2 regions of the Fodinibius sp. GM108 genome follow, and region 1 is predicted to be linked to the other one. Evidence: riboswitches for the same ligand, from Rfam matches in the RefSeq annotation. Region 1 holds a riboswitch; the other holds the start of a gene.
What was found. Region 1 has a riboswitch for S-adenosylmethionine ahead of ACT3ID_RS14595 (hypothetical protein). Riboswitches for the same ligand answer to the same signal wherever they lie in the genome.
Positions count from the first base shown of each region.

Region 2: another riboswitch for S-adenosylmethionine. It lies ahead of ACT3ID_RS03220 (CoA-binding protein); the one in region 1 lies ahead of ACT3ID_RS14595 (hypothetical protein).

Region 1 is NZ_JBYEIR010000007.1:275,653-279,840, reverse strand. It holds gene ACT3ID_RS14610 (BpuSI family type II restriction endonuclease) at 1-135, opposite strand, end outside; gene ACT3ID_RS14605 (Eco57I restriction-modification methylase domain-containing protein) at 147-1,568, opposite strand; gene ACT3ID_RS14600 (endonuclease III domain-containing protein) at 1,571-2,266, opposite strand; SAM-I-IV-variant riboswitch at 2,555-2,650, shown strand; gene ACT3ID_RS14595 (hypothetical protein) at 2,711-3,142, shown strand; partial or broken gene ACT3ID_RS14590 (JAB domain-containing protein) at 3,237-3,374, opposite strand; gene ACT3ID_RS14585 (histone H1) at 3,481-3,672, opposite strand; gene ACT3ID_RS14580 (JAB domain-containing protein) at 3,854-4,188, opposite strand, start outside.
Region 2 is NZ_JBYEIR010000001.1:751,988-756,175, reverse strand. It holds gene ACT3ID_RS03230 (M1 family metallopeptidase) at 1-1,081, shown strand, start outside; gene ACT3ID_RS03225 (PAS domain-containing sensor histidine kinase) at 1,083-2,165, shown strand; SAM riboswitch class I at 2,562-2,679, shown strand; gene ACT3ID_RS03220 (CoA-binding protein) at 2,847-3,341, shown strand; gene ACT3ID_RS03215 (O-acetylhomoserine aminocarboxypropyltransferase/cysteine synthase family protein) at 3,369-4,188, shown strand, end outside.

The DNA.
Region 1 (4,188 bases):
ATGATGCAATACTTCATATCCATCATCATATGATGTAGTGATGATTTGTTCTAAAACCTTTTTTAGATAAGGATGAAAATAATCAACTTCTGATTGATGATATTCCGGTGGTGTTGGTATCTCAAATTCAGACATTCCTGACAATTTTATTTTTTGAATTTTTTTATTAGCAAACTGTTTAATTCCTTTTTAATAACATCAGAAATACTCCCTTTCGAGATAGCTCTTTTGGCCATCTTATCCATTCTCATTATTTCTTTTTCTTCAAAATTATTCCAATCTGGTACTTTAGCATTTCGGTATTCGTATAGTTGAAGTTTCCTAAGCCCATTTCCCTGAGATCTCGAATTCGAGAGGATACATTTTAAGTAGATATCTGTATTTAATAATAACCACGCTACTTTTATAGGGAAATCATTGGGAGAGATGCCATAAAAATTATCCGCAACTGGTAAGCTATTTTTATTGAGTAGATGCCTAGGATTATTTCTCACATAATAATTAAATATTATCGGAGGATAATACTTTGTATGGTAGTACCATTTCCTAGGTTTATTAGCGATCTCCCTATTTAGAGTCTTATTATTTTCTTCAACACTATTCGCTTTGTCTTTAAGCCATGAAGTCAAACTTTCGTCTAAAGATTCATCTTCGGAATACAGATAAGCTTTCTCAGGATGGGAAGAACTAACAACTAAATCATCTATGTACCTTTGTTTTTTCACAATTGGAATCGCTTTTTCATAGTGCAGATCCTTTTTATCTGCAATAAAAACTTTTGAATTTAAAAGTGTTGTTCCCCTTTTAATTTCAGCAAGCGATCTCAAAGAAACTAATTCTTCATATTCACTACTAAGACTATTTGTAAAGTTAATATTTGCTACAGTACTTTTTATGCGAGCTGTTCTTTTTTTAAAAACTAATATTGAGGCATCAACTAATGCATCTTGAAATGGTGCTTGTACATTTCTTTTCTCTGTTATATCTACAAGCTCATTAATTTTCTTTAATGTTTCTTGTCCATATCTACTTTGTTCAATTGCATCATATACAATAGCACATCCAGTTCCACCTTTCTTCAAATCAGATATTGCTTTGAACATAAAATAGACATATAAATTACTCTTCCTTGAAAATTCAACTTCAATTGAATCTTGAATTTTTTGCAAATAAGCATCCTTGTCTGCCTGAGGAATTTTTTCTTGTCTTACATAAGGCGGATTCATAATTACTAAATCTACCGATTCAGTTGATGATGCTTTTAAATAGTCCGTATGTAAGGTTTCACAATTTAAATTTAGATTATCTGCCAATAACCTTGTTTTTGATAAGACATTCTTATCTATGTCAAAACATAAATTCTTAGTACTTGTATCAATTAAACCATTCTTATAAGCATATTTTAAGAAAATTCCTTTTCCTACTGCAGGATCTAAAAATGTATTGACCGGTTTATCCATATATTTCTTGCATAATTTAGCCATCTCATCTGCAACAGTATCTGGAGTAAAAACCTGGCCAATATTCTTCAAACTAATTTTTTGTGACTTAGTATTTAGATCTATCATTACTAGAAATTATTTAAATAATAATCGCAAATTCCGTTTGCTTTACAAGCCTCACAAGCTGGTTTTTCCAAGCACCAATCCCAAGAAATTTTAAGTAATGCTTTATGAATTTTTTCCAAAACAATTCCATCATACTTTTCTTGAAGAAAAGACTTAACTGCCTGAACTATTTTATCCTTTGAATACTGAATCCTTTTTGTAGATCTCAAATCCGTATTCCCTTTGCTAACAGGTTGACTAATTAATCTCCTGATAACTCTGTGGATACCTCCATCTATTGGAAAATATGATTGTCCAAAAGCATAAAGCAGTACTGCCTCAGCAGAATACTGCCCAACACCGGGCAAGTTTTTTAATATGTCGAAATCACTAGGTAGTTCACCGAAACTTTTAGATCTCAGCTCACCTGCCAACTTAATGATTTGATCTGCCCTTTGATTATATAACCCACCGGGTTTTAAAATTTCAACAAGTTCTTCTCTGTGCTTGTCATTGACCTCATTTAAGCTAGAAAATGATACATAAAAATCTTTATACAATTTCTGAGCTACAGTCCTGGTAGTTCTCCTTAAAAGAATTTCTGCAACAAGTACCTTAACAGGATTATTTGTGCTGTGCCAAGGCATAAAGTCTCCCAACGATTCGCCATACTCAATTAGAAATTGGCATTTACTTGAGAAGTTTTGACTGGGTTCCATGAATTATGACATTTCAAAAATAAAAAGAAGGCTGTCACCGTTATGTCACCCCACCTTTAATGATTTTCTGCACAAAGGTAACTAAAATTAACTCCAAGACTAACATCTTCCAGCGTGATTGATACTTGTACCATTTAGCCAATTGTCACACAAAATTTTATTATAAACAAACTAATAACTCCCCAATTAATATGCACATAAACGAAAGGTGTCAAAAAGTTCATTTAATGAAGAATAATAGACCTGGAAATCCTTGATTTGTTTTATGAGCTCTATTTATTAATGTTTTAATAACATCAAGAAAGCCGGAAGGCTTGCCAACCGACCCACTCAAGGCACGGTGGTCAAATGATGTGGGATAATATCCAAAACAATCGAGCCCATCTTTTGTTGCATTTGTCTTGGTGTAACAATCATAACCACAAACCTAATTGTTACACTATTATGAATCCAGACAACACATTTTCCTTAACAGACCAAGAAATCAAACAATTAAACAATCGGCACATCGGCGCCGTAGATAAATGGTTCCGTATGTTTCTGGGGCTGGCCTCTGAAGTCAGCAAGGTGGAGAACAATGTCATACATTTAGAGGTTGTCTACTCCAATAAAGTTAAACGATCTAAGGCCGAGAACGTTGCCCGCACTTGGCTGAGATCTCCTAATAATTCATTTTTACTTCAGGCAGATATCATTGCCTTAAATGAATTTACTGATGGAGGTAAACCTGGAGACGTGGTTATCTTCGAAGAAGGGATGACTGAAACCGAAGCAGCTAAAGAGTTAAAAATCCAAGAATCCGAGCAATTTGGAGACACCAAGTGCTTTATCAATCGTCATATCTTTGTGATTGACAGCCTGTTAAACAGTATCTAATGTTTTGGAAAGGCAGTACAGAAGTGTTAATGAGACGGCGAAATTAAATACTAATCTAAAAGGGAAGGAAAAATAACCTACTCTTTTATTGAACTTAAGGTATCCCCTTTGCCCGAAATGACAGGAAATCTTCAAAGTTTCCTGATGGATGGTTATGTGCTACAATGATCGAGGTGGCATTTGCAAATTTCCCAATCCTCAATACTGCTGCTGGATCTCCAACAGTGGCAGTTGAACGACCGGAGTAATCTTACTCCAACCCATGCATCGTTTTGCAAACAAAAAAGGGATACGGGATAACCCGCATCCCCTTGCCTAACTCTTACTCGATCTGCTCCCTAAATTTCTTTGGCTTCGTCTACAGAAGCTTTCTTGTAGGGAGTCAACAACTTCTTCAAGTTATTGGCAGCTTTCCTGGCTCTGCGACCAGCAGCTTTATTATCCTTTTGATCGAAGTCTTCGTGATTCTCTACTAACTTTTCCCACTCTTCTTTCATTTGATTGAAGAGACTAGCTGTGCTTTCATCCATAGTTATGTTTTGTTTATTTGTTTTGCTTTAAGTACATAATCGAAAGAAGTATATACGAAAAGATAAGTAGAGTATGCAAATAGGCAGCTTTCATAAATTTGATAAATGGGATAATAGAAATGGCCTCTAGAATCTTAACCTAAAAGGGAAGGTTTCCCTCCCCTTTTTCGGCCGCAGCCGACTATAGTATCCCCTTCGCTCGAAATGATACATAATCATCAGCCGTCAGGATAATATGATCCTCTAAGGTAATACTGAGCATCTCCCCAGATTTCTTTATTCGCTGGGTAAGCGTTTCATCAGCTTTAGATATAGATACATTTCCCGAAGGATGATTATGAGCTACAATAATGGATGTACTATTGCTCAATAACGCAACCTGAAATATTGTGGATGGATCTACTATGGTCGCTGTGCTCCCACCTGAACTTATTTTACTCCAGCCTATGCATCGTTTGGCATTGTTCAGCAACAACACCACAAACTCTTCTTTCAGCTCTATTTGATCACTGTCCC
Region 2 (4,188 bases), on a different contig from region 1:
TCGCCTGCGTGATACGACACACCATGAAAATAGCATGACCACGTGGAGCTGGTTCGTTTCCAATCCCATAAACAACTATAATGTAGCTGTGAATGCCGGCAACTATGTTAACTTTTCGGATACATATGAAGGTAAAAACGGTACGCTTAACCTAAGCTATTGGGTACTGGAGCATAATCTGGAGAAAGCAAAAAAACAGTTCCAGCAGGTTAAACCGATGATGGAGTGTTTTGAGGATTGGTTCGGACCCTATCCTTTTTATGAAGACAGCTTCAAACTTGTGGAAACGCCGCACCTGGGGATGGAACATCAGAGTGCCGTGGCCTATGGAAATGAGTATCAGAACGGGTATTTGGGACGTGACCTCTCGGGCACTGGCTGGGGACTCAAATGGGATTTTATCATTATTCATGAGGCGGGCCATGAGTGGTGGGGCAACAGCATCACCACAAAAGATGTGGCCGATATGTGGGTACATGAAGGATTTACCAGCTATTCGGAGTCGATTTATACCGAATGCCGCTTTGGAAAAGAAGCTGGCGCCGAATATACCCGCGGAATTCGTGACGGAATTGAAAACAAAGAGCCAATCACCGGTGAATATGGCCTAAATAATGAAGGCTCCGGAGATATGTACAGCAAAGCTCACAATATGCTGCATATGATCCGCCAGATTGTAAATAATGATTCAACATGGAAAAATATTTTACGTGGATTGCAAAAAGAGTTTCGCCACCAAACAGTCAGTGCCGATGAGGTAGAGCGATACATCATCGAAAAATCGGGCAAAGACCTGGATGATATATTCGATCAATATCTGCATTATGCGGACCTCCCTGTGCTCAAATATGCTATTAAAGATGATGTTCTTTATTACCGCTGGGAAGCTGATATCCCGCAATTTAATATGCCGCTGGAAGTGACACTTGACGATGATGGTTACTCATTTATCTATCCAACTTCTGAACGATGGAAAAGATCGGATCTTCAGTTACAAAAAACAGAAGATTTTTCTGTCAATCCTGATTATTATATAAGGAAAGATTCGTTGGCAGCACCCACCTACTCTAAACCAAAATAAAATGGCAAGCGATATATTTCAGCATTTTGAAAACCAGTTAAATGACACCGAAGTAAATGTATCAAAGATATTGCTGAAGGCGATCGAAACGACCGGGGAGATGGTCATAGTAACAGATGCACCGGAAGTAATCGGAGAGGAGAAAATATTATTTGTAAACAAAGCTTTTGAAGAAGTTACGCAGTATTCTAGGGAAGAAGTATATGGGAAAGCACCGTCTTTTTTGCAGGGTCCGAAAACAGATCCAGAGGTTATTAAAGACCTGGTGCAAAAACTTAGCAATTGCAAACGCTTTACGGGTGAAACTTTTAACTATAAAAAAGACGGGTCGGCATATCGACTGCGATGGTCAATCGATCCCATCTATAATGATGAAGGGATAATAACGCATTTTGTTTCGGTTCAGCGGGATGTTACCGAAGAATGGAAGCGGCAGCAAAAACTGCAGGAAACTATTAAGGATCGGGAAATCCTCATTAAAGAAACCCACCACCGTATTAAAAATAACCTGGCGACGATTACCGGACTACTTGAATTACAAATTATGAAGAGCGAACAGGAAGAAGTAAAGGAAGTACTTTCTGAAAGCATGAACCGTGTGCAGTCGATAGCTTCTATTCACGAGAAGCTATACCAAACAGAAGGGCTTGCCAGCATTACGCTGGATTCCTATGTCAAAGATCTCGTTGAGCAGGTCAGCGGATCAATAGAAAATATTGACGGTTCAACGAATGTTAAATTTGAGTTACAATTAAACCCTGTTTCTCTGCCCATGCGACAGGCTGTTCCTCTGGGATTAATTTTGAATGAATTGATCACGAATGCTCACAAACATGCCTTTGATAAGGATGGCGGGACAATTTCTATTATCTGTAAAGAAGAAGGCGAAAAAATCCATTTGATTGTCAAAGATGACGGAAAGGGATTACCCGAGGATCTTGAAATTAAAAACACAAATTCACTGGGATTAAAACTAATTGATACACTGAACCAGCAGTTAGACGGCGAATACGACTTGATCTCTGAAGATGGAACCAAATTTGAGATGTATTTTATAAAACAAGAAGATGATCATACGTCTTAAATTTAAAACGTATGAAAAACAGATCTGTAATTAGAAAATTCGCATTTAGTGGTTGAAGATACTTGGTCTATTTCTTCTAAAAACCTTTTAGTCATCCTGAACTCCGATCCGCGATGACTGAGAGGTTTTTTCCCAACCGCTAAACGCGTTAGAAAAAAATTATTTAACACTTGTTTGGGTTGAGACAATACCTTAAGTTAGTGCTGAAATTAAAACACAAGTTATCTATGAATCGAATCACTGAAAATATCTGCTGCCTCTGTTGCATGTGCATGCTATGTATGCTACGCCTGCAACCGGAGGACTGAATTCGTTTCCACTTGTGAAGCAGTTTAAGGCCCTTCGGCGAATCCCGAAGGGCTTTTTTGTTAATTGTTCTTTTTGAATTACTGAACACTCTTATCAAGAAAGGCTGAGGGATCAGGCCCGAAGAAGCCTTGGCAACCGCCCCGCACATATTATGTCGGGGGTTAGGTGCTACTTCCTGCTCCGGTATACCGGGGAAAGATGAGAGATGAGGTCATTTATTTACCCGCAACGGGTTTATTTCAAAGCCTCTTCTAAGATCTTCTCCTTTATACCGGCCGAAGATCTTGGAAGAGGCTTTTTTATTTGCTGAGAAATTTTAATTACTGATGCCATCGCTTTCAGTGATGGCATCAGTCAGGTATGTATAAGTTCATGAAATCAACGTTTAACAACTGGTACGATGAAAAGATGCGCGCTACAGAAGAGCTCAACGCCGAAACTGATCGCGCCGAGCAAACGCTCGAGCAAGTTTCGACGATTGCTGTTGTCGGTCTTTCGCGCAGTTTTCACAAAGACAGCCAGTTTGTAGCGCGGTATCTCCAAAACGCCGGCTACACAATTGTTCCGGTTAATCCCAATGCGGATGAAATATTGGGTAAAAAATCATATCCGGACCTTAAAAGCATCCCCCACCCCATTGATGTGGTGGATGTATTCTTGCCACCCGACCATCTGCATAAAGCGGTGGATCAGGCTCTGGAATTGGAACCACAACCACGCGCTATCTGGCTACAGCTGGGAACGGGTGAACAACCTGAGCAAGCAGAAAAGATTAACGGATCGGGCATTGAGCTTTACGAAAACCGGTGTATTAAAGTCGATCACCAGTTTTTAATACGACCAAAAGAAGAGTCAGACGAAAATTAACAACAGTAACTTTACATCTATAACACTATGAGTACTAACGGACAAGAACGCAACTTTAAATTTGAAACACTACAGCTTCATGCAGGACAAGAGCCCGATCCTACAACCGGATCGCGAGCTGTCCCCATTTATCAAACGACATCATACGAATTTGATGATACCGAACATGCAGCCACGCTTTTTGCGCTAAAGGAGTTCGGCAATATCTATACGCGGATCATGAATCCTACGAATGATGTGTTTGAAAAGCGCATCGCCGCACTCGAAGGCGGAGCCGCTGCCGTAGCCACCGCTTCGGGACAATCGGCTCAGTTTATGACCATTGCCACCATCGCTCAGGCCGGTGACAACATCGTCTCAACCAGCTTTTTGTATGGAGGCACATACAATCAGTTTAAAGTAACCCTGCCCCGACTGGGTATCGATGTAAACTTTGTTGAAGACGACAAAGTTGAAAGCTACGAAGCTGCCATTGACGATAATACGAAAGCAATTTATGTGGAATCGATAGGAAATCCCCGCGGCAATGTGCCTGATTTTGACGGACTTTCTGATCTTGCCGAAAAGTACGGGATTCCCCTCATCGTTGATAACACGTTTGGTGCTGCGGGTGCTATTGCCCGACCTATTGAACATGGCGCGAACATCGTCGTAGAATCGGCCACAAAATGGATCGGCGGACACGGCACCAGCATCGGCGGAGTGATTGTGGATGCCGGCAACTTTAACTGGGGCAATGGCAACTTTCCCGTATTTACCGAACCATCTCCGGCTTATCACGGCCTTAACTTTTGGGAGACATTCGGTCCCGACGGTCCTTTCGGAAATATCGCTTTCGCAATCAGGG